DNA from 2 places in the Vibrio sp. JCM 18905 genome. Region 1 is predicted to be linked to the other one. Evidence: riboswitches for the same ligand, from Rfam matches in the RefSeq annotation. Region 1 holds a riboswitch; the other holds the start of a gene.
The links. Region 1 has a riboswitch for lysine ahead of lysC (lysine-sensitive aspartokinase 3). Riboswitches for the same ligand answer to the same signal wherever they lie in the genome.

Region 1 (10,163 bases):
CAATTAAAGGGGCTGTTCTATTCCGAAGATACGCTAGAGCAAATTGGAGAAGGGTTAAAGGGCATTGTTAACGGTCAAAACTGGCTGCCGCGTAATGTAACCAGTCAACTTTTACACTATTACCGTAACGTCATTAACACTCATACTGCCCCAGCCACGGTAGACCTAACCATTCGCGAGCTGCAAGTACTGCGTTGCTTGCAAGCTGGCGCATCGAACAGCCAAATGGCCGAGGAATTATTTGTCAGTGAATTCACCATCAAATCGCACTTGTATCAGATATTCAAAAAGCTATCAGTGAAGAATCGCGTTCAGGCTATCGCGTGGGCAGATCAAAACTTAATGTCATGATGCGATGCCGCGACTCTAATGACTGAAATGACGAGTCGCTCATCTTTTTTCCGCACTGAGTCTCACACTTTTTCCTACTTTATTCATGATTCATTGACGACTCTCGTGTTAAAGTTATGCGCAGATTCTTGATAATAACGAGATAGGATATTCCCCCAATGATTAAAAAATGTCTGTTCCCTGCTGCAGGCTATGGCACTCGCTTCTTACCGGCAACGAAATCTATGCCAAAAGAGATGATGCCAGTCGTGAATAAACCGCTTATTGAATACGGCGTTGAAGAAGCAATTCAAGCTGGTATGAACGGCATGTGTATTGTGACGGGTCGTGGCAAACACTCTATCATGGACCACTTTGATAAGAACTACGAACTGGAACACCAGATTAGCGGTACCAATAAAGAAGAGCTATTGGTAGATATCCGTGAAATCATTGAATCTGCAAACTTCACTTACATCCGTCAACGCGAGATGAAAGGCTTAGGCCACGCGATTCTGACCGGGCGTGAACTGGTGGGTGACGAACCATTTGCCGTCGTTCTTGCTGATGACCTTTGTGTCAACGAAGAAGAAGGCGTGCTAGCTCAAATGGTGGCGCTATTTAAACAGTTCCGTTGTTCTATCGTTGCCGTACAAGAAGTCCCAGAAGATGAGACTCACAAATACGGCGTTATCTCTGGTGAAATGATCAAAGATGACATCTACCGCGTAGACGACATGGTAGAAAAACCTGAGAAAGGCACGGCACCAAGCAACCTTGCGATCATTGGTCGCTACATTCTGACCCCTGATATTTTCGAACTGATTGAAAACACAGAGCCAGGTAAAGGTGGTGAAATTCAAATCACTGACGCGCTACTTAAACAAGCAAAAGCGGGCTGTGTCTTGGCTTACAAATTCAAAGGCAAACGCTTTGACTGTGGTAGTGTTGAAGGTTACATCGAAGCAACCAACTACTGTTTTGAAAACCTGTATCTAAAAGATGAAAAAGCCTCAGAGTTAGGTAAACACGCAACACAAAAAGCGGTATAAAGCATCGTCGTAGTACGAAATTATTGTTTCTAAAGCCCAGCATTATGTTGGGCTTTTATTTTTACTGTTTTTTTATCCAGTAATTTTCTTTGCACATTTCTCACACTATGTAATACTTGCCCCACTTGGTTATACATAGAGCAAAAACGATGGATAAAATAGAAGTTCGCGGTGCCCGAACCCATAACCTCAAAGACATTAATCTTACAATCCCTCGCGATAAACTGATTGTCATTACTGGACTAAGTGGCTCCGGTAAATCCTCTCTCGCTTTCGATACATTGTATGCAGAAGGCCAACGACGCTACGTAGAGTCTCTCTCTGCCTACGCTCGTCAGTTTTTGTCTCTGATGGAAAAACCCGATGTAGACCATATTGAAGGATTATCACCCGCGATTTCTATTGAACAGAAGTCTACTTCTCATAACCCGCGTTCAACCGTCGGTACAATTACCGAAGTCTACGATTACTTACGTCTGTTGTATGCTCGTGTGGGTGAACCCCGCTGTCCAACGCACCATGCCCCTCTTGCCGCACAAACCATCAGTCAAATGGTGGACAAAGTTCTAGAGATGCCAGAAGGCAGCAAAATGATGCTGTTGGCCCCTATTGTCAAAGAGCGTAAAGGTGAGCATGTTAAAACGCTTGAGAACCTGGCAGCTCAGGGCTTTATTCGTGCGCGTATTGATGGAGAAACTTGCGATCTTTCAGATCCTCCAACGCTAGAGCTACATAAAAAGCACACCATTGAAGTCGTGGTAGACCGCTTTAAAGTTCGTCCAGACCTGCAACAGCGCTTAGCCGAATCTTTCGAGACAACGCTCGAATTATCAGGCGGAATTGCGGTTGTCGCGCCAATGGATGGAGACGGTGAAGAGATTATTTTCTCCGCCAACTTCGCTTGTCCACAATGTGGTTACAGCATGCAAGAGTTAGAGCCGCGACTTTTCTCATTCAACAACCCTGCTGGTGCATGTGGCACTTGTGATGGTTTGGGTGTGCAGCAATACTTCGATCCAAGCCGAGTAATTCAAGATGATTCATTAAGCTTGGCACAAGGTGCGATTCGCGGTTGGGATCAAAAGAACTACTACTACTTCCAAATGCTCACCTCATTGGCCGATCATTATGGTTTCGATCTCCATGCCCCTTTTAATTCTCTGCCAAAGAAAACGCAAGATGTCATTCTAAAGGGCTCTGGCCGCACTGAGATTGAGTTTAAATACATCAACGATCGTGGCGATATTCGTGTTAAACGCCATCCATTCGAAGGTATTCTGAATACCCTCGAACGTCGTTATCGTGATACAGAATCCAACTCTGTCCGTGAAGAGCTTGCGAAATACATCTCCACTAAATCTTGTTCAAGCTGTGGTGGTACTCGTCTGCGCCTTGAAGCACGTAACGTGTTTATTGCTGATACGACACTGCCTGAGATTGTTGAACTCAGCATTGCTGATGCATTGGAATTCTTCCATTCCTTGAAACTGGAGGGTCAACGCGCCCAAATCGCTGAAAAAGTGATGAAGGAAATCAACGATCGCCTGCAGTTCTTGGTTAACGTTGGTTTGAACTATCTGAACCTGTCTCGCAGCGCCGAAACGCTCTCTGGTGGTGAAGCTCAACGTATTCGCTTAGCCAGCCAAATTGGTGCGGGTCTTGTTGGTGTGATGTATGTTCTGGACGAACCATCGATTGGTCTCCACCAGCGAGATAATGAACGCTTATTAAAAACGCTTACTCATTTGCGCGATTTGGGGAATACCGTACTCGTGGTAGAACACGATGAAGATGCTATTCGCTGTGCGGATCATGTCATAGATATCGGTCCTGGCGCTGGCGTACACGGTGGTAATGTTGTCGCGGAAGGCACCATGGAAGAGATAATCGCAAATCCGAATTCTCTGACAGGTCAGTACTTAAGTGGCGTTAAAGAAATCGCAGTACCGAAAGATCGCACGCCGCGTGATCCGAAAAAAACGGTTGAGCTCTTAGGCGCAACAGGTAATAACCTTAAGAACGTTAACCTCTCTATTCCTGTTGGGTTATTCAGCTGTATTACAGGGGTATCTGGCTCAGGTAAATCAACGCTGATTAATGATACTTTCTTTAAAATTGCTCACACCCAACTCAACGGAGCAACAACGGCTCAACCTTCACCTTATAAATCGATTAAAGGCCTAGAGCACTTCGACAAGGTTATCGATATCGATCAAAGCCCAATTGGTCGTACACCTCGCTCTAACCCTGCAACCTATACGGGGATCTTTACCCCAATCCGTGAACTGTTTGCAGGCACACAAGAGTCGCGTTCTCGCGGTTACAAGCCTGGACGTTTTAGCTTTAACGTACGCGGTGGTCGTTGTGAGGCCTGTCAGGGTGATGGTGTCATTAAAGTTGAAATGCATTTCCTACCAGATGTTTATGTGCCATGTGATGTATGTAAAGGTAAGCGCTACAACCGTGAAACACTTGAAGTACGTTACAAAGGCAAAACCATTGATGAAGTGCTAGAAATGACGGTCGAAGACGCCCGAACGTTCTTTGAACCCGTACCTGCTATAGCACGTAAGCTACAGACTCTAATGGATGTGGGCTTGTCTTACATTCGCCTAGGTCAAGCGGCAACGACACTCTCCGGTGGTGAAGCTCAGCGTGTGAAACTAGCGAGAGAGCTATCCAAGCGTGATACAGGAAAAACCTTGTACATTTTGGATGAACCAACAACCGGCCTGCACTTCCATGATATCCAGCAGTTGCTCACTGTATTGCACAGACTTCGCGACCACGGAAATACTGTCGTGGTGATCGAGCATAACCTAGATGTCATTAAGACTGCGGACTGGATTATCGATCTAGGACCTGAAGGGGGACAGGGTGGAGGCGAGATAATCGCTCAAGGCACACCGGAAGATGTGTCGCAAATCGAGGGCTCGCACACAGCTCACTTCCTTAAGCCTATGTTGAAGTAGAAAAAACAGGTAAAGTACCGAGACCAGCAAGTGCTGGTCTTTTTTCATTCAAAACAACGCAATAACTATGGCTACTATACATGTAAGTGGAACAAAGCTTTCTCCCGAAAAAGTACAGGTTCCCCTCAATCGCAAGTTTCTCATTGCCTTGGCAACACTATTTGTGTTGGCAATGCACTTTTTCATGCCCAACCCCGGCGGTTCAGGGCTTTCACTTTCCTTCAATGCGACAACTTGGATTGCTTTTAGCTTTGCATTAGGCATTGGGTGCTACCAACTCGCGAATAATCGAGCGCTACGTTACTCAAAATTAACCATCGGCTTGTTCATTAGTGCTCTTATCATGACAGTGCCCATTCTGTACCCAAATGCGAATAGCAGTTTGGCAGCCAATAAGCTCATTGGCCTGTGGTGTGGTGTCCTGTTCTTTATTGTCTTACAACAATTTCATTTCAGTAATAAACATCGCCAACGCCTATTATGGTTCATTGTCCTTGCGGTTGTTATCGAAGCCATTTTTGGTCTGACACAATATCTGTATCTCAAACCAGGCAATCCGTTTGGTTACGACACGGTGGCCAATCGTCCTTATGGTATTTTCCAACAGCCCAATGTAATGGCCAGCTTTCTTGCGACAGGGTTGGTGATTGCTAGCTATTTACTTGCACGTCAGCCCTACAAATACGACCGTAAGTTAAGCGATGTTTACCTTCTCTATGCCGTGCCAGTTTTAACCTTACCACTAATTGTGGCGTTGGCTTCACGCACTGGTTGGTTAGCCTCGGTCATCGCCGTGTTGTTGGTCATTCCATACATGTACCGCTTTGCAACCAAAGGGCGCTTTATCCGCTGGGTTGTGTCACTTGTAAGTGGGCTCTTACTCTCAGTGGTTGTCATGCATCTTGCCTTTCCTGATGGAGGTGGGTTAGCCGCAGAAAAAGTAAACATGGAGTCTGCTCGAGCGTATACTTTTCCGCAAACATTAGACATGGTGATTGAAAAGCCTTTTACTGGCTATGGATATGGCAAGTTTGAATCTGAGTACATGCTGTATACGGCTCGTCAACATGCACTAAATGAGAATTACCCAGCTGGTTTGCCAGCCATGGATCATCCGCATAACGAGCTGCTTTACTGGGGAGCCGAAGGTGGTTTGCTGCCAATACTCGGCATCTTCTTAGCGATGGCACTGGTACTGTATCGAATCTATCAAGCCAAACGCGGAACTCGTCTTGCGTTGCTGGCCTTGTTTATACCTATCGTATTGCACTCACAACTGGAATACCCTTTCTACCACTCTCTCGTGCATTGGTTGATCTTCGTTATCCTGCTGTACTGGGTAGATCAGCGCGTCTCTCGTTATCGACAAGTCGGCTTTAGTAATGTGACCAAAAGCTTGCTGCGAGTCTTTAGTTTGGTACTTCCCGTTGCGTTTACGTTTTACATGGTAAGCGCATTACATACGAACTATGTATTGACGAAGTTTGAGACCACTAGACCAACTAACCCTGATATTCTGAATCAAGTCAGTAACCCTGTGGTTTGGAAAGACAGGTTTGATTGGGATGTCTATAGCACGTTTTTAAATATTGGGCTGTACCAACAAGACGCAACCTTGATTCAGCCTTATATCGATTGGTCGCTAAAAATCATCAAAGATAAGCCTCGCCCTGCATTTTATAATAATTTGATTTTGGCCTACCAAGGCTTAGATGACTCAAGTAAAGCGGAGCAAATCAGAGCTGAAGCGCAGTTTTTGTTCCCGAAGATTGATTTCAGTGACGTCAATTACCGACCACCTTCTCAAGCAATCTCTGCCTCACCAGCACCCACTTCAGGTGCAGAGTAATAATTACAAAAAAGCGAAGGGATGACCTTCGCTTTTCTTTATCTCATTGCGGTATAGCTTTATTCAGTGAGTGACTCTTCTAACGCTTTTAAGCACAGTGCAACGTTTTCAGGTCGAGCGCCGTAACCCATTAAGCCAATACGCCACGCTTTACCAGCTAATGCCCCGAGGCCTGCACCAATTTCTAGGTTATAGGTTTCTAGCAAGTGAGCACGAACTTTTGCTTCATCAATTCCTTCAGGCACGTAAATCGCATTTAATTGCGGCAAACGATGGGCTTCGTCCACAACAAATTCAAAACCTAGCTTTTGTAGGCCATTTTTGAGTTTTTCATGCATCAGTTGATGACGAGCCCAAGCGTTTTCTAATCCTTCATTTTTCAGTATCAATAAAGCTTCATGAAGCGCATACAAGCTATTAACTGGCGCCGTATGATGGTAACTACGCTTACCTTCTCCACTCCAATACCCCAACACTAAACTCTGATCGAGGAACCAACTCTTTACTGGTGTTGTTCTTGCTTGAATCTTTTCAATCGCGGCAGGAGAAAACGTCACTGGTGAGAGCCCTGGTACACATGACAAACATTTTTGACTGCCAGAGTAAACCGCATCCAGTTGCCATTCATCCACTTTTAACGGCACACCACCAAGTGACGTCACCGCATCAACAATAGATAATGCATTATGCTGTTTCGCCAGCTTACCCAATGCTTGAGCATCACTGACTGCACCAGTTGAGGTTTCCGCATGCACAAAAGCAAGAATTTTTGTATCTGGGTGCTGTTCGAGTGCTTGCTCGACTTTATCAATGGAAACAGGCGTCCCCCATTCATCATCGACGATAACAACTTCACCACCAGCACGGACGACATTTTCGCGCATGCGTTCACCAAAAACACCGTTACGGCAGACGATCACTTTGTCGCCTTTCTCGATCAAGTTTACAAAGCAGGTTTCCATCCCTGCACTACCTGGCGCTGAAACCGCAATAGTGAACTCATTGTCAGTTTGAAAGGCATACTTCAATAGCTGCTTGAGCTCATCCATCATACCGATAAACAGAGGATCAAGGTGACCTACGGTAGGACGGCTTAGCGCTTGTAACACTTGAGGATAAATATCAGAAGGACCAGGTCCCATTAAAATACGGTGAGGTGGAATAAAGCTTTGGATCGACATGTCAGCTCCTTGATTATCTTTTATCCTGAGCATTCTAAAAGTTCTATTCAATAACATGGCTCAGGTGTAGGGTTCTTCACCCTAATAGATTTTTCCTCTATCAGCAATTAGCCGTAAGTATGGAGGTCAAACCAGTGTCACAAAATCGTTAATAAAAAACACCATAAAGGTTGAAATATTGATTGACATTAAGGCCTCAAAACCGTTCAATGTTTGAGCTTTATGTAGAAGAGGAGCGCTACCCAGGTAGATGATTTGTGGAACCGCAATTCCAACACCAATCATTGAGGGGGAGTAGTGCCGAGGTAAGTCAAAGTTGCAGGGTTTGACTTGTCGGTTGAATTGGGCTGAATCCCATCAACTGTCATCAGCGCAGTCTGATGAAGGGCTTCTGAGGGTAAATTTTTCAAATAGCATTCTAAATACCTCTCTTTTTGCTCTGTTCCTTTTCTCACTAAACATTGGATGTACAATTTTTTAGGAAGTCGTGGGAGAACGCAGTGAGCGCATTTAACGTAGCTAAATTCGGTGGAACCAGTGTTGCCAACTTTGAGGCAATGAGTCGTTGTGCCACCATTATCGAAAACAATCCAAATACTCGCTTGGTCGTGAGCAGCGCTTGCTCTGGCGTCACCAACCTATTGGTAGAACTCGCCAACGGTGTTCAGGATCAAACGCACCGTACTGAGCTGCTGCAAAATCTGGCCAACATTCATGACGCCATTTTAACTCAGCTCGAAGACAGCACGAAAACTGCTGCCGAGGTGTATGGCATATTAGATACCGTAACCAGCCTGGCCGAGGCTGCATCTATCCAAGCTAGTGCGAAGTTAACCGATCATTTGGTCGCATGTGGCGAACTCATGTCGACGCATATTCTAACTCAGTTAATGTGTGAGCGAGGCATTCAAGCTGTGCGCTTTGATATCCGCGATGTGCTGCGTACTGATGACAACTTTGGTCGCGCGGAGCCAAACATTGAAGCAATTTCGACGCTTGCGCAAGATAAACTCATACCACTTTGCCAACAATCCGTTGTTGTTACTCAAGGCTTCATAGGATCTGACGAAGCCGGTAATACAACAACACTAGGTCGAGGAGGCAGCGATTATAGCGCCGCCTTAATTGCTGAGAGCGTCAAAGCGGCAGGGTTAGAAATCTGGACTGATGTTCCGGGCATCTACACAACAGACCCGCGAATTGCGCCAAAAGCCTCACCAATTCCCGAGATCAGCTTTAGTGAAGCTTCAGAAATGGCTAACTTTGGCGCTAAAATCCTTCACCCTTCTACGCTAGTACCCGCATTACGCCACGACATTCCGGTATTTGTAGGGTCATCGAAAGAGCCTGAAAAAGGGGGAACTTGGATTCGCCACCAAGTCGAAAGCTCACCGTTATTCCGTGCGCTAGCTTTGCGTTGTAACCAAACCATGGTAACGCTACGCAGCGCCAACATGTTCCACGCATACGGCTTCTTAGCAAAGGTTTTTGAGATCCTTGCAAAGCATAAGATCTCTGTCGATTTGATCACGACATCTGAAATCAGTGTATCGTTAACACTTGATCAAACTGATACCTCTGGCGGAGCACCACAGCTGCCGCAAGCTGTACGAGAAGAGTTAGAAGAGTTATGTAAGGTAGAAGTTGAACATGACCTATGCCTCGTTGCTCTCATTGGTAACAACATGAGTGAGAGTAAAGGCTACGCGAAACAGGTTTTTGGCACGCTAGAAGACTTTAACCTACGCATGATTTGTTATGGCGCTAGCCCTCACAACTTATGCTTCTTGCTCCATGAATCGGTATCGAAACAAGCCATACAAAAACTCCACACCGAGTTGTTTGAGAAGTAAGTTCAACTCAATAAAACAAAGGGCTGCGTATCTGCAGCCCTTTGTTGTTTCAATAGTTGTTACGTTTGGACGAGGTAAACATCAATTTAACCGTTAATGTTTGGCCCTAACCATTTTTCAGCCTCGATCCTATCCCACCCCTTACGATCGGCGTAACTCTCTAGCTGATCTTCTTGGATCTGTGCGATCGCAAAGTAACGTGAGTCAGGATGAGAGAAATACCAACCAGAGACTGACGCGCCCGGATACATTGCATAGCTGGAGGTTAGAGTCATGCCAATGTTCTCTTCCACATTAAGTAACTCCCAAAGCGGTCCTTTTTCAGTATGTTCAGGACACGCTGGATAACCCGGCGCAGGACGAATACCTTGGTATTTTTCACGAATGAGATCATCGTTAGATAAATCTTCATCCGCAGCATACCCCCAAATTTCTTTACGGACACGCTCATGCAAATACTCAGCAAACGCTTCGGCTAGGCGATCCGCCACCGCTTGAATCATAATTGCGTTGTAATCATCTCCCTGTGCTTTGTATTCATCCGCAAGCTCTCGTTCACCAATACCACCAGTGACAGCAAATGCCCCTATCCAATCATGTTTACCCGACTCTTTAGGTGCGATGTAGTCAGATAAACAATAGTTGAATCCTTTTGGTTTCTCGGTCTGTTGACGCAAGTTACGCAATACTTTCACAACGGCGGTACGAGTTTCATCAGAATAAACTTCAATGTCGTCCCCCACGCTTGCTGCAGGGAATAAGCCACATATTCCACGCGCTTTTAACAGGCCTTCTCGCTCAACTCGGTCAAGCAACTCGTTGGCATCTTCGAATAAACGTTTTGCTTCTTCACCGACTTCTTCATGTTGGAAAATTGTTGGATACTTGCCCACAAGTGACCAAGTCATAAAGAATGGTGTCCAATC
Region 2 (10,163 bases), on a different replicon from region 1:
GGAAACAGTGAAAACGCAGATAAGATGTCGAGTTGGGAGGGGTGGAAAACCGTCGGTGAGGCACAACTCACATGGTTCATCTTCGATATATATCAGTCTCGACTAAGAGCACCTGATGGAAAGTTCATTGTAAATGGCGATGTATCACCACACCCTCTGGCATTGGAGATTAACTATCAAAGAGACATCAGCAAGCAGCAGTTGCTTGATGTAACTGATGAGCAATGGGCAAAACTTGGTTTTACTGAACCATATCGAAAAAGTTGGATCAGTGAACTAAACCGTATGTTCCCTGATATAAAAAAAGGCGATGAGCTTACTTACTTAACCGATGGTAAAACTGGTCAGCTTCTTTACCGACAAGCTGGTATTGCACAAATTAAGACAGTCGGCTTCGTTCAAGATGAGCGAATGAACGATGCGTTTTTGTCTATATGGTTGTCACCTAATACAGAGTTCCCGAAACTTCGAAAACAATTAATAGGACAGGTTAGATAGTGTTTAAACGGATTTTAAAATCAATCGCCTTGGTCGCTGCGGCCCTACTTTCAGCATGCTCAGCAGATATCGATAATTATCAATCTTCTACACCGACTTTTGATTTATTCGGCTATTTTGAAGGCGAAACAAAGGCGTGGGGGATGGTCCAAGATTACACTGAACAACAAACTCGTCGTTTTGAAGTCGACATTGTGGGTACTGTGGAAGGTAACACGTTGACGCTGGTGGAAGACTTTGTGTTTGATGATGGAGGAGTTGACCAGCGAATTTGGGTTATTACCAAATTAGAAGATGGACGCTATGAAGGTAAAGCAGAGGATATTATTGGTGTAGCAACAGGGGCAGAGCAAGGCAATGCGTTGCAGTGGCGGTATGACTTTGAGTTGCAAATGGATGACTCAACAGTAACGGTCGCTTTTGATGATTGGCTTTATCGTCAGGACGAGAAGCATGTTTTCAACCTCACCAAAATTAAAAAGTTTGGTATAGAGGTCGGGACAATAACCTTATTCTTCCAAAAACAGCCATAACAGTTGAGGGGTTTATCCTCTGCATTACTACCAAATAACCGAAATTATTTCTTCCTAACTAAAAAGGTTGACGCTTTCACGTCAACCTTTTCAATTGCAGATCATCAAGGTGTGATTACAGCTTATCTGTCAGCTCAACCGCTTGACCAATGTAGTTCGCTGGCGTCATCTCTTTCAGACGTGCTTTCTCGTGTTCTGGAAGCTCAAGACCGTCGATGAAGTTGCGCATTGCTTCGCCGTCTACACGCTTACCACGAGTTAGCTCTTTTAGTTTCTCGTATGGCTTCTCGATGCCGTAACGACGCATAACTGTTTGTACTGGCTCAGCTAGTACTTCCCAGTTCTTGTCTAGTTCAGCAAGAAGTGCTTCACGGTTTACTTCTAGCTTGCTGATACCTTTTAGCGTAGAAGTGTAAGCGATGATTGCGTAGCCAACACCAACACCAAGGTTACGTAGAACCGTTGAGTCAGTTAGGTCACGTTGCCAACGAGAGATAGGCAGCTTTTGTGCTAGGTGGCCGAATACTGCGTTCGCAAGACCTAGGTTACCTTCAGAGTTTTCAAAGTCGATTGGGTTAACTTTGTGCGGCATTGTTGAAGAACCGATCTCACCAGCAATGGTTTTTTGCTTAAAGTGGCCTAATGCAATGTAACCCCAAACGTCACGATCGAAGTCAATCAGGATAGTGTTGAAACGAGCGATAGCGTCGAACAGCTCAGCGATGTAATCATGCGGCTCGATTTGTGTTGTGTAAGGGTTCCAAGTTACGCCTAGAGACTCTGTAATGAATTCTTCAGAGAACTTGTGCCAATCTAGCTCTGGGTAAGCAGAAAGGTGTGCGTTGTAGTTACCTACTGCACCGTTGATTTTCGCTAGGATCTCAACGTTTTCGATTTGCTTGAATTGACGCTCCATACGGTACGCCACGTTTGCCATTTCTTTACCCATTGTAGATGGAGAAGCAGGCTGGCCGTGTGTACGAGATAGAAGAGGAATGTCGCGGTATTCAACTGCGAGTGCTTTGATAGCGTCAATTAGGTTACGGATTTCTGGAAGAATCACTTGCTCACGTGCTTCTTTTAGCATTAACGCATGAGAGGTGTTATTGATGTCTTCAGAAGTACATGCAAAGTGGAAGAACTCATTAACAGCGTGCAGTTCAGGAACGTCTGCTACTTTCTCTTTTAAGAAGTACTCAACCGCTTTAACGTCGTGGTTAGTTGTACGCTCGATTTCTTTAATACGGCGTGCATCTTCTTCAGAGAAGTTAGCAGCAAGGTCGTCTAGGAATTGGTTAGCTTCTGCGCTGAATGCTGGCACTTCTGCAATTTCAGCAGTAGCCGCTAGCTTCTGTAGCCAACGAATTTCTACGATAGTACGGTATTTTAGTAGACCGTACTCGCTGAAAATTTCGCGTAACGCAATCGTCTTACTTCCGTAACGGCCGTCTACTGGTGAAACAGCAGTCAATGCTGACAGTTCCATGATGTTCTCCTGAATTGGGTTTCTAAATTTCGTGAGCGTTATACCAATAACTGTGGCAATTGTCACGAATATTGCGCAAACGTTTGCGCGGGATTTGTTTTATTCGAAAAAAAGTAGCTCGCGATAAACGCGAGCTAGCAAAGTATTCTACATTCTGGCTAACAGGATTTGAGCCTGTTCGACCATTTTCTTTCGGCCAAAAATTAGATGACGACGTTTACCGCCTACTTGGCGCCACAGAACAGCACTACGAATGCCAGATAGCAGTAGAGCACGGACTTTGTGTTGGCTGGCCGTTTGTTGCAGTACAGAAGGCGTGCCTGTTACTTGAATGCGTGGTCCAATAGGGCTAACAACATCCAAGTAGATGCTCGCTAAATTGCTGATCATTTGATCATCTAGCAGTTCAAAATGCTCTGACTGGCGCTTGGCCATCTGGATACGGTCACCAAGCTGGGACATGGCATCGTTGCGAGCGCTTAACTTACGTTCTAGCGCCATCAAGCTAATGATGTAACGAGTGATCTCACTGCCTGATGGGGTGCTATCAATCCCTTTAACCAGACACTCCAGACCGAGCTTTAGATCGGCTTCGCGACCGAATACGCCAACGGTGTTAGCAGGGTTTGTGCTCAAAATAGCTTTGATTGATGTTTCAAAAGCATCTTGATCACAATGCCCGTTTCTCGCAACTTGTTGAACCAAAGCGACAGCTTGGCAAATACCAGCGAAAGCGATAGTACGGTCATAAAGTGTATTCGCCACGTAACGACTCCTAAGCTTGAGAATATTTAATGCGTTGCTCGATGATGCCGCCACCTAGACATACGTCATCTTTATAAAACACTGCTGATTGACCAGGCGTCACTGCAATTTGTGGTTCATCAAAGATCACTTTAATGTTTTCATCATCGATCGGGATGATTGTACAAGGAATATCTTCCTGACGGTAACGAGTTTTCACTGTGCACTTCATAACATCGCGAATTGGCTCACGATCTACCCAGTGAAGTTGTGACGCAAGTAGACCTTCTGATTTTAGCATCGGGTGGTCTTTACCTTGGACTGCGATTAGCACGTTACGCTCTAGGTCTTTTTCACCAACAAACCATGGCTCTTCGTTACCACCGCCGCCTTTACGGCCACCGATGTGTAGACCTTTACGCTGACCTAATGTGTGGTACATCAAACCTTGGTGTTGACCGATCACTTCGCCTTCTGGCGTTTCGATATTACCAGGCTGAGCAGGAAGGTAACGACCTAGAAAGTCGGTAAATTTACGCTCACCGATGAAACAAATACCTGTCGAGTCTTTCTTCTTCGCTGTTACTAAACCTTGCTCTTCCGCAATACGGCGTACTTCAGGTTTCTCTAAATCACCAACAGGGAAGAGGCTACGGCCAATTTGTTCGTGGCTGAGTGTATATAGAAAGTAGCTCTGGTCTTTGTTGCCATCTAGGCCACGCAACATCGCTGGTTTCTCACCGTTATCCGGGAAAGAGCGACGTACGTAGTGACCCATTGCAATGTAGTCAGCATCAAGCACTTCATCAGCGAATTCTAGGAACGCTTTGAACTTGATTTCTTTGTTACAAAGAATGTCAGGGTTCGGTGTACGACCTGCTTTGTATTCAGCAAGGAAGTACTCAAATACGTTATCCCAGTATTCGGCAGCAAAGTTGATGGTGTGTAGATGAATGCCTAGCTTGTCACATACTGCCTGAGCATCAGCAAGATCTTCTGCTGCTGTACAATATTCTTCGTTGTCATCTTCTTCCCAGTTCTTCATGAACAGGCCTTCTACTTGGTAGCCTTGTTGCTTGAGAAGATACGCAGAAACAGATGAATCAACGCCGCCGGACATACCGACGATGACTTTCTTTTGGCTGTTATCAGACATTACTAAACACCACTTAAATAAACGGGATGCAGATTCTATCAGAATCCACAGACCGGTGACAGATCCGAGATCGAAATCACAATTCGTTTCGCTGCATTTTTCTTCAACAGAAATTCGAACGGGCAATTTCGCAAGTATAGAAGAGGTATATATGGCATAGTTGTCAAAAATCCAAGAGGAAAGTCCAAATGACCGAAGAAAACCAGTTTATGCAAGAAGCCGAGTTGATTGAAATTGTTGAAAACCAACTTGAGGACGGCAATCCATTAAAAGTTAAAGAGACGCTAATGCGCTTAATGATGACAGGGACACCTAGAGAAGAAGCGGTTGCAATGATGGCATGTGCCATGTCGATTGAAATTTTCGATGTGATGAAAAATGAAGGTGAGTTCAACCTAAAGCGTTACTGCGAGCACCTTGAGCAACTGCCAGATCTAAGTTTTATGGAAGGTGAATAAGGAGTCTAGAAGAAAAAAGTGGCTAGCAAACGTTTGCTATAATTGCTTTTATTGCCGCTTTATTATTAGCGGTATAGAATCCGTTCTCCTTTTCATCCCCTTACTCAGACTGACAATATGAAATTTCCTGGACAACGCAAATCGAAGCACTATTTTCCTGTTCATGCTCGTGACCCGCTGGTGAGCCAAGCACAAGAAAGCAAGAAGATGACGCGCACTCACATCATTGGTATTGACCAAACTTTGGTTGATATTGAAGCTAAAGTTACAACGGATGTGATTGAAAAGTACGGTCTGAGTAAAGGTCACTCTTTGGTTATTGATGACGAAAGAGCAGAAGAGTTGTACCAGCAACTTAAAGAAGAGAACTTAATTACCAATGAGTATGCGGGTGGCACAATTGGTAACACGCTACACAACTACTCTGTGCTAGCAGATGATCGCTCTACGCTGCTTGGAGTGATGAGCCAGGATATCAAAATTGGCAGCTATGGCTACCGTTACCTTTGTAATACATCAAGCCGCATGGACTTGAACTACCTACAAGGTGTTGATGGCGCTATCGGTCGTTGTTTCGCTCTTATCACAGAAGACGGTGAACGTACTTTTGCGATCAGTGAAGGGCAAATGAACCAGCTGCATCCTGATAGCATTCCAGAAAAAATCTTTAAAAATGCATCGGCGCTTGTACTAACGTCATATTTAGTGCGTTGTAAAGAAGGCGACCCAATGCCTGAAGCAACAATGAAAGCGATTGAGTACGCGAAAAAGAATGATGTACCTGTTGTTCTGACTCTTGGGACGAAGTTCGTTATTCAAGATGACCCGAAATATTGGCAAGAATTCATTCGAGATAACGTTTCAGTCGTTGCGATGAATGAAGATGAAGCAGAAGCTCTGACGGGTGAGTCAGACCCACTTGCTGCATCTGATAAAACACTGGAGTGGGCAGATCTAGTATTGTGCACCGCGGGGCCTGTAGGCCTATTTATGGCGGGTTATACGGAAGACAGCGCGAAGCGCGAAACTTCTTTACCATTACTTCCGGGGTCAATCGCTGAATTTAATCGCTATGAATTTAGTCGTCCGGCGAAAAAAGATACATGTGAAACACCAATAAAAGTGTACTCACATATCTCGCCATATATGGGTGGTCCAGAAAAAATCAAGAATACCAATGGTGCAGGTGATGCTGCGTTATCTGCTGTTCTTCATGATATGGCGGCAAACAAATACCATAAAGAAAATGTGCCTAATTCAAGCAAGCACAGTAACGAATATTTAACTTACTCTTCTTTTTCTCAAGTATGTAAATACGCAAACCGTGCGAGCTACGAAGTTCTCGTGCAACATTCTCCACGTTTGTCACGTGGGCTTCCTGAGCGAGAAGATAGCCTAGAAGAAGCATACTGGGAACGTTAATACACAGTAGTTTAATTAACTATTCTATAACTAAAGTAAAAGGCGCATTAAAAAATGCGCCTTTTTTATTTGGATCATTACAAATAAAAAAGGCTCCCAATAGGAGCCTTTTAAAAATAGCGCGAATTTAGATCAGGAAATCATCCAGAGATTTACCTGCATCAAGTTGCTCTTGAATTGCAGAAGGTGTACGACCTCGGCCTGTCCAAGTCTTCTCATTACCGTTTGAGTCTGTGTATTTGTATTTAGCTGGACGAGGTGCACGCTTCGCTTTGCCTTTCGTCTTAGTTTCGCCAGATAGCGCAGTAATAAGCGCTTCTACGTCAATACCGTCTTGAGCAATTTTCTCTGCGATCTCTGCTAGCTTAGCTTCTTGCTCAGCTTGTGCTGCACGTTCTGCTTCTTCTGCTTCACGACGCTCTTCTACGACAGTAGTTAGTTTATCTAGAGCTTCTTCCAATTGTTCTAGAGTCAGCTCACGAGAAAATGCACGAAGGCTACGGATATTTAGAAGGGTTTTAGTCAGCTCTGACATAACGATTCCTATTAAAAGGTTAATGTGTTGGGCACTTTTTATCGTTACGATTAAATAATGCCAATCTATAAATAAACAAAGAGTCCTTATATTTAACTTTATCTTTTCCTTATGTGCAAATACTAAATCAAGATTTTGTTTAAATTTAGCTATTTTTTTAAAGCAATAAATATTATTACACTCGAAATAAATCTTATTAGATGAGAATTGAAATCAACACTCGTTATTGTATAGAGATAGAGCCAGCTTGGTTTTTATAAAAAAAGTTGAGTTATTACTTAAAAATATGAAGCGTCCATCTTTGATGGAGTGTCATATATCCTTAATTTATTGATACAAGATAAACCATGATATTTTTAAGGTAGTAATAATGTTTCATAAATAACAAAAATGATGTGATTTCAGTTGCACAAAACTAACTTGAAGTAGACAAGGTTTATAAATTATCTCAGTCATTATTTATTTGTTTAATTTAGTTTGATGTGTTGCATTGACTCTCATCATAAGTACAATGGCTGCTACCTGATGCAATATTGCAGACAATTTGTTGTTAATTTGTACAGTTAGTGGTTAATTGTTTGTTGTTGCCGTAGAGGCGCGGTCTCGAAGAGTAGCTATTATTGGGGTGATGCCAATGAATAATAGTGGAAGGCGAAGATTGCCGAAGTAAGTAACTCATCAAAGTTACTTGCTGGGGTTGTATCTGAAAGGAACAACACTGCCATAGTATATATTCACATTAAACTATGGAGCGCTACTGTAGGGTTGGGTGGAGTGTTCGCTTCCCTGTCGCTAAGTTCAACATGAGCACGTATCGTATGCTACGTGACTTGTCTGCAGTAGATCTCTAGCCAAACTTTGGTTTTTGAAGATCATGAATTTAATAGATTTTTCTAGTTCTCCTGTTTCATTATTGCCACCTATTGTCGCTTTGACTTTGGCGATTCTGACTCGACGTGTATTAGTTTCCTTAGGTGTAGGTATCGTGCTGGGTGCGGTTCTACTTAATAGCTGGTCTATCGGTGATACCGTTAGTTACGTGAGTTCTCAAGTTTCTTCTGTCTTTATTGAAGATGGCGGAATTAACACTTGGAACATGAGCATTGTTGGTTTCCTAATCTTATTAGGTATGACAACTGCATTATTAACGCTATCTGGTGGTACTCGTGCATTTGCCGAATGGGCACAATCTCGAGTGAAGAGTAAACGCGGCTCCAAACTTCTTGCTGCCTTTTTAGGCGTATTCATTTTTGTCGACGATTACTTTAACAGTCTTGCTGTTGGTGCCATTTCTCGTCCAGTAACCGATCGTTTTTATGTGTCTCGCGCGAAGCTTGCATACATTCTAGACTCAACTGCTGCACCAATGTGTGTGATCATGCCTGCTTCTAGCTGGGGTGCTTACATTATTACGATTATCGGCGGTATCTTAGTCTCACATGGGATCACTGAGTATTCGGCTCTTGGCGCGTACGTTCGTCTTATTCCAATGAACTTCTACGCAGTTTTTGCACTGCTTATGGTGTTTGCTGTGGCGTGGTTTGGCCTCGATATCGGTAAGATGCGTGAGCATGAAATCTCTGCATCTCAAGGCCGCGGCTTTGATAAAGACAAAGAAAACGACTCGCAAGAAGCGCATGATCTAAACGAAGAGCTAGATATCCGTGAAAGCGAAAAGGGTAAAGTGTCAGACTTGGTACTTCCTATCGTGACGCTGATTATTGCGACTATCGCTTCTATGCTTTACACGGGTGGCCAAGCATTGGCTGCTGACGGCAAAGAGTTTGCGCTTCTAGGTGCGTTTGAAAATACAGATGTAGGCACATCACTAATCTACGGTAGCTTGCTTGGCTTAGCAGTTGCACTGTTTACTGTTGTGAAGCAAGGTCTTCCAATGGGTGAAATTGCACGCACACTTTGGATTGGTGCTAAGTCTATGTTTGGCGCGATTCTAATCCTGGTATTTGCCTGGACTATCGGTTCGGTTATCGGTGACATGAAGACGGGTTCTTACCTTTCTACAATGGCGCAGGGCAATATTAATCCACATTGGCTACCGGTTATCCTATTCTTGTTGTCTGGTCTAATGGCATTTTCAACCGGTACTTCTTGGGGTACGTTCGGCATTATGCTTCCAATCGCGGGTGATATGGCTGGTGCAACCGATCTTGCGCTAATGCTCCCAATGCTAAGTGCAGTTTTAGCCGGTGCCGTTTTTGGTGACCATTGTTCACCTATCTCCGATACCACTATTCTGTCGTCGACTGGTGCACGTTGTAATCATATTGATCACGTATCGACCCAGTTGCCTTATGCATTGTCCGTGGCGCTAGTTTCCTGTGTTGGCTTCATTACTTTGGGGATGACTGCGTCAATTGCATTCTCATTCATCGCTGCATCAATCACATTTATTATTGTATGTGGAGCACTTTCTTGGTTGTCGAAGTCTAAAATGGCATCGTGTCAAAATGTCTAGTACAGCTCAGTGTTTTTAATAAAGAGGAAGCTCCGCTAAATTTAGCGGAGCTTTTTTTTAACGCGATTTAGGTGAGGGGGGCAATCGCGTTTTTGGGGATAATCGTTTCGTGTTAAAAGCGAGCTATTTGTGTTCTGAGCACTCCTTTCTGTGCTGTGATAGAAAATCTATCAACCGACTTCTTCTTAGCACTAAGCAAAGACTATGCCTAGTTTAAGTTGTTGATTTTAAAGGCGGCAATATCAAGAGGTTTATGATGAGGGGCTAAGTAAATGATATATGATGAGTTGTCTGTTACACAGTGTCACGTTACACCTGTACAGCAACTAAACATTTAAGTTGTATTTCTTTATTAGACGATAAAGCGTCGTTCTTGAAATACCAAGATGACGTGCAGCCGCACTCATATTGTGCTTATTTTCTTCGATAGCTTGCAGTAGGTAGTCAAGATCAATTTGGTCCACTGAAGGAAGTAATTGCCTTTCATTATTATCAAGGCCCAAGTCAGCGACGAGAAGCGTGTGATCTTCACACATGACAATCGCTCGTTGGATTACATTTCGCAGTTCTCTTACGTTACCTGGCCAACGATGCTTGAGGAGCTTGGCTTTCACTTTATCCGACATTTTTTGTACCTGACCATGAGACAAATCTGTCAAGAAGTGTTCTGATAACATAAGGATATCTTTCCCACGCTTTCTCAGTGGAGGAATAGTTAATGGCAAGATATTAAGCCGATAGAATAAATCTTCACGGAATCCACCTTGTACAACCTCATTTTTCAAATCCACGTGGCTCGCAGCAATGACTCTACAGTCCACGTCAATGAATTTATCAGCGCCGACTTTATGGATT

Region 2: it holds a riboswitch for lysine, as region 1 does, so the genes downstream of both, tet(35) (tetracycline efflux Na+/H+ antiporter family transporter Tet(35)) here and lysC (lysine-sensitive aspartokinase 3) in region 1, are expected to answer to the same signal.

Annotation. Positions count from the first base shown of each region.
Region 1 is NZ_AP043880.1:517,018-527,180, reverse strand. Features, by position in the region: gene ACZ5ZC_RS19085 (LuxR C-terminal-related transcriptional regulator) at 1-351, shown strand, start outside; gene galU (UTP--glucose-1-phosphate uridylyltransferase GalU) at 510-1,382, shown strand; gene uvrA (excinuclease ABC subunit UvrA) at 1,532-4,354, shown strand; gene ACZ5ZC_RS19070 (PglL family O-oligosaccharyltransferase) at 4,422-6,203, shown strand; gene ACZ5ZC_RS19065 (pyridoxal-phosphate-dependent aminotransferase family protein) at 6,263-7,384, opposite strand; lysine riboswitch at 7,605-7,783, shown strand; gene lysC (lysine-sensitive aspartokinase 3) at 7,885-9,237, shown strand; gene metH (methionine synthase) at 9,324-10,163, opposite strand, start outside.
Region 2 is NZ_AP043879.1:1,150,726-1,160,888, forward strand. Features, by position in the region: gene ACZ5ZC_RS13560 (chalcone isomerase family protein) at 1-498, shown strand, start outside; gene ACZ5ZC_RS13565 (DUF3833 domain-containing protein) at 498-1,031, shown strand; gene purB (adenylosuccinate lyase) at 1,147-2,517, opposite strand; gene hflD (high frequency lysogenization protein HflD) at 2,665-3,282, opposite strand; gene mnmA (tRNA 2-thiouridine(34) synthase MnmA) at 3,293-4,417, opposite strand; gene ACZ5ZC_RS13585 (hypothetical protein) at 4,606-4,875, shown strand; gene ACZ5ZC_RS13590 (inosine/guanosine kinase) at 4,993-6,297, shown strand; gene ACZ5ZC_RS13595 (H-NS family histone-like protein) at 6,425-6,832, opposite strand; lysine riboswitch at 7,415-7,597, shown strand; gene tet(35) (tetracycline efflux Na+/H+ antiporter family transporter Tet(35)) at 7,707-9,308, shown strand; gene ACZ5ZC_RS13605 (sigma-54 interaction domain-containing protein) at 9,635-10,163, opposite strand, start outside.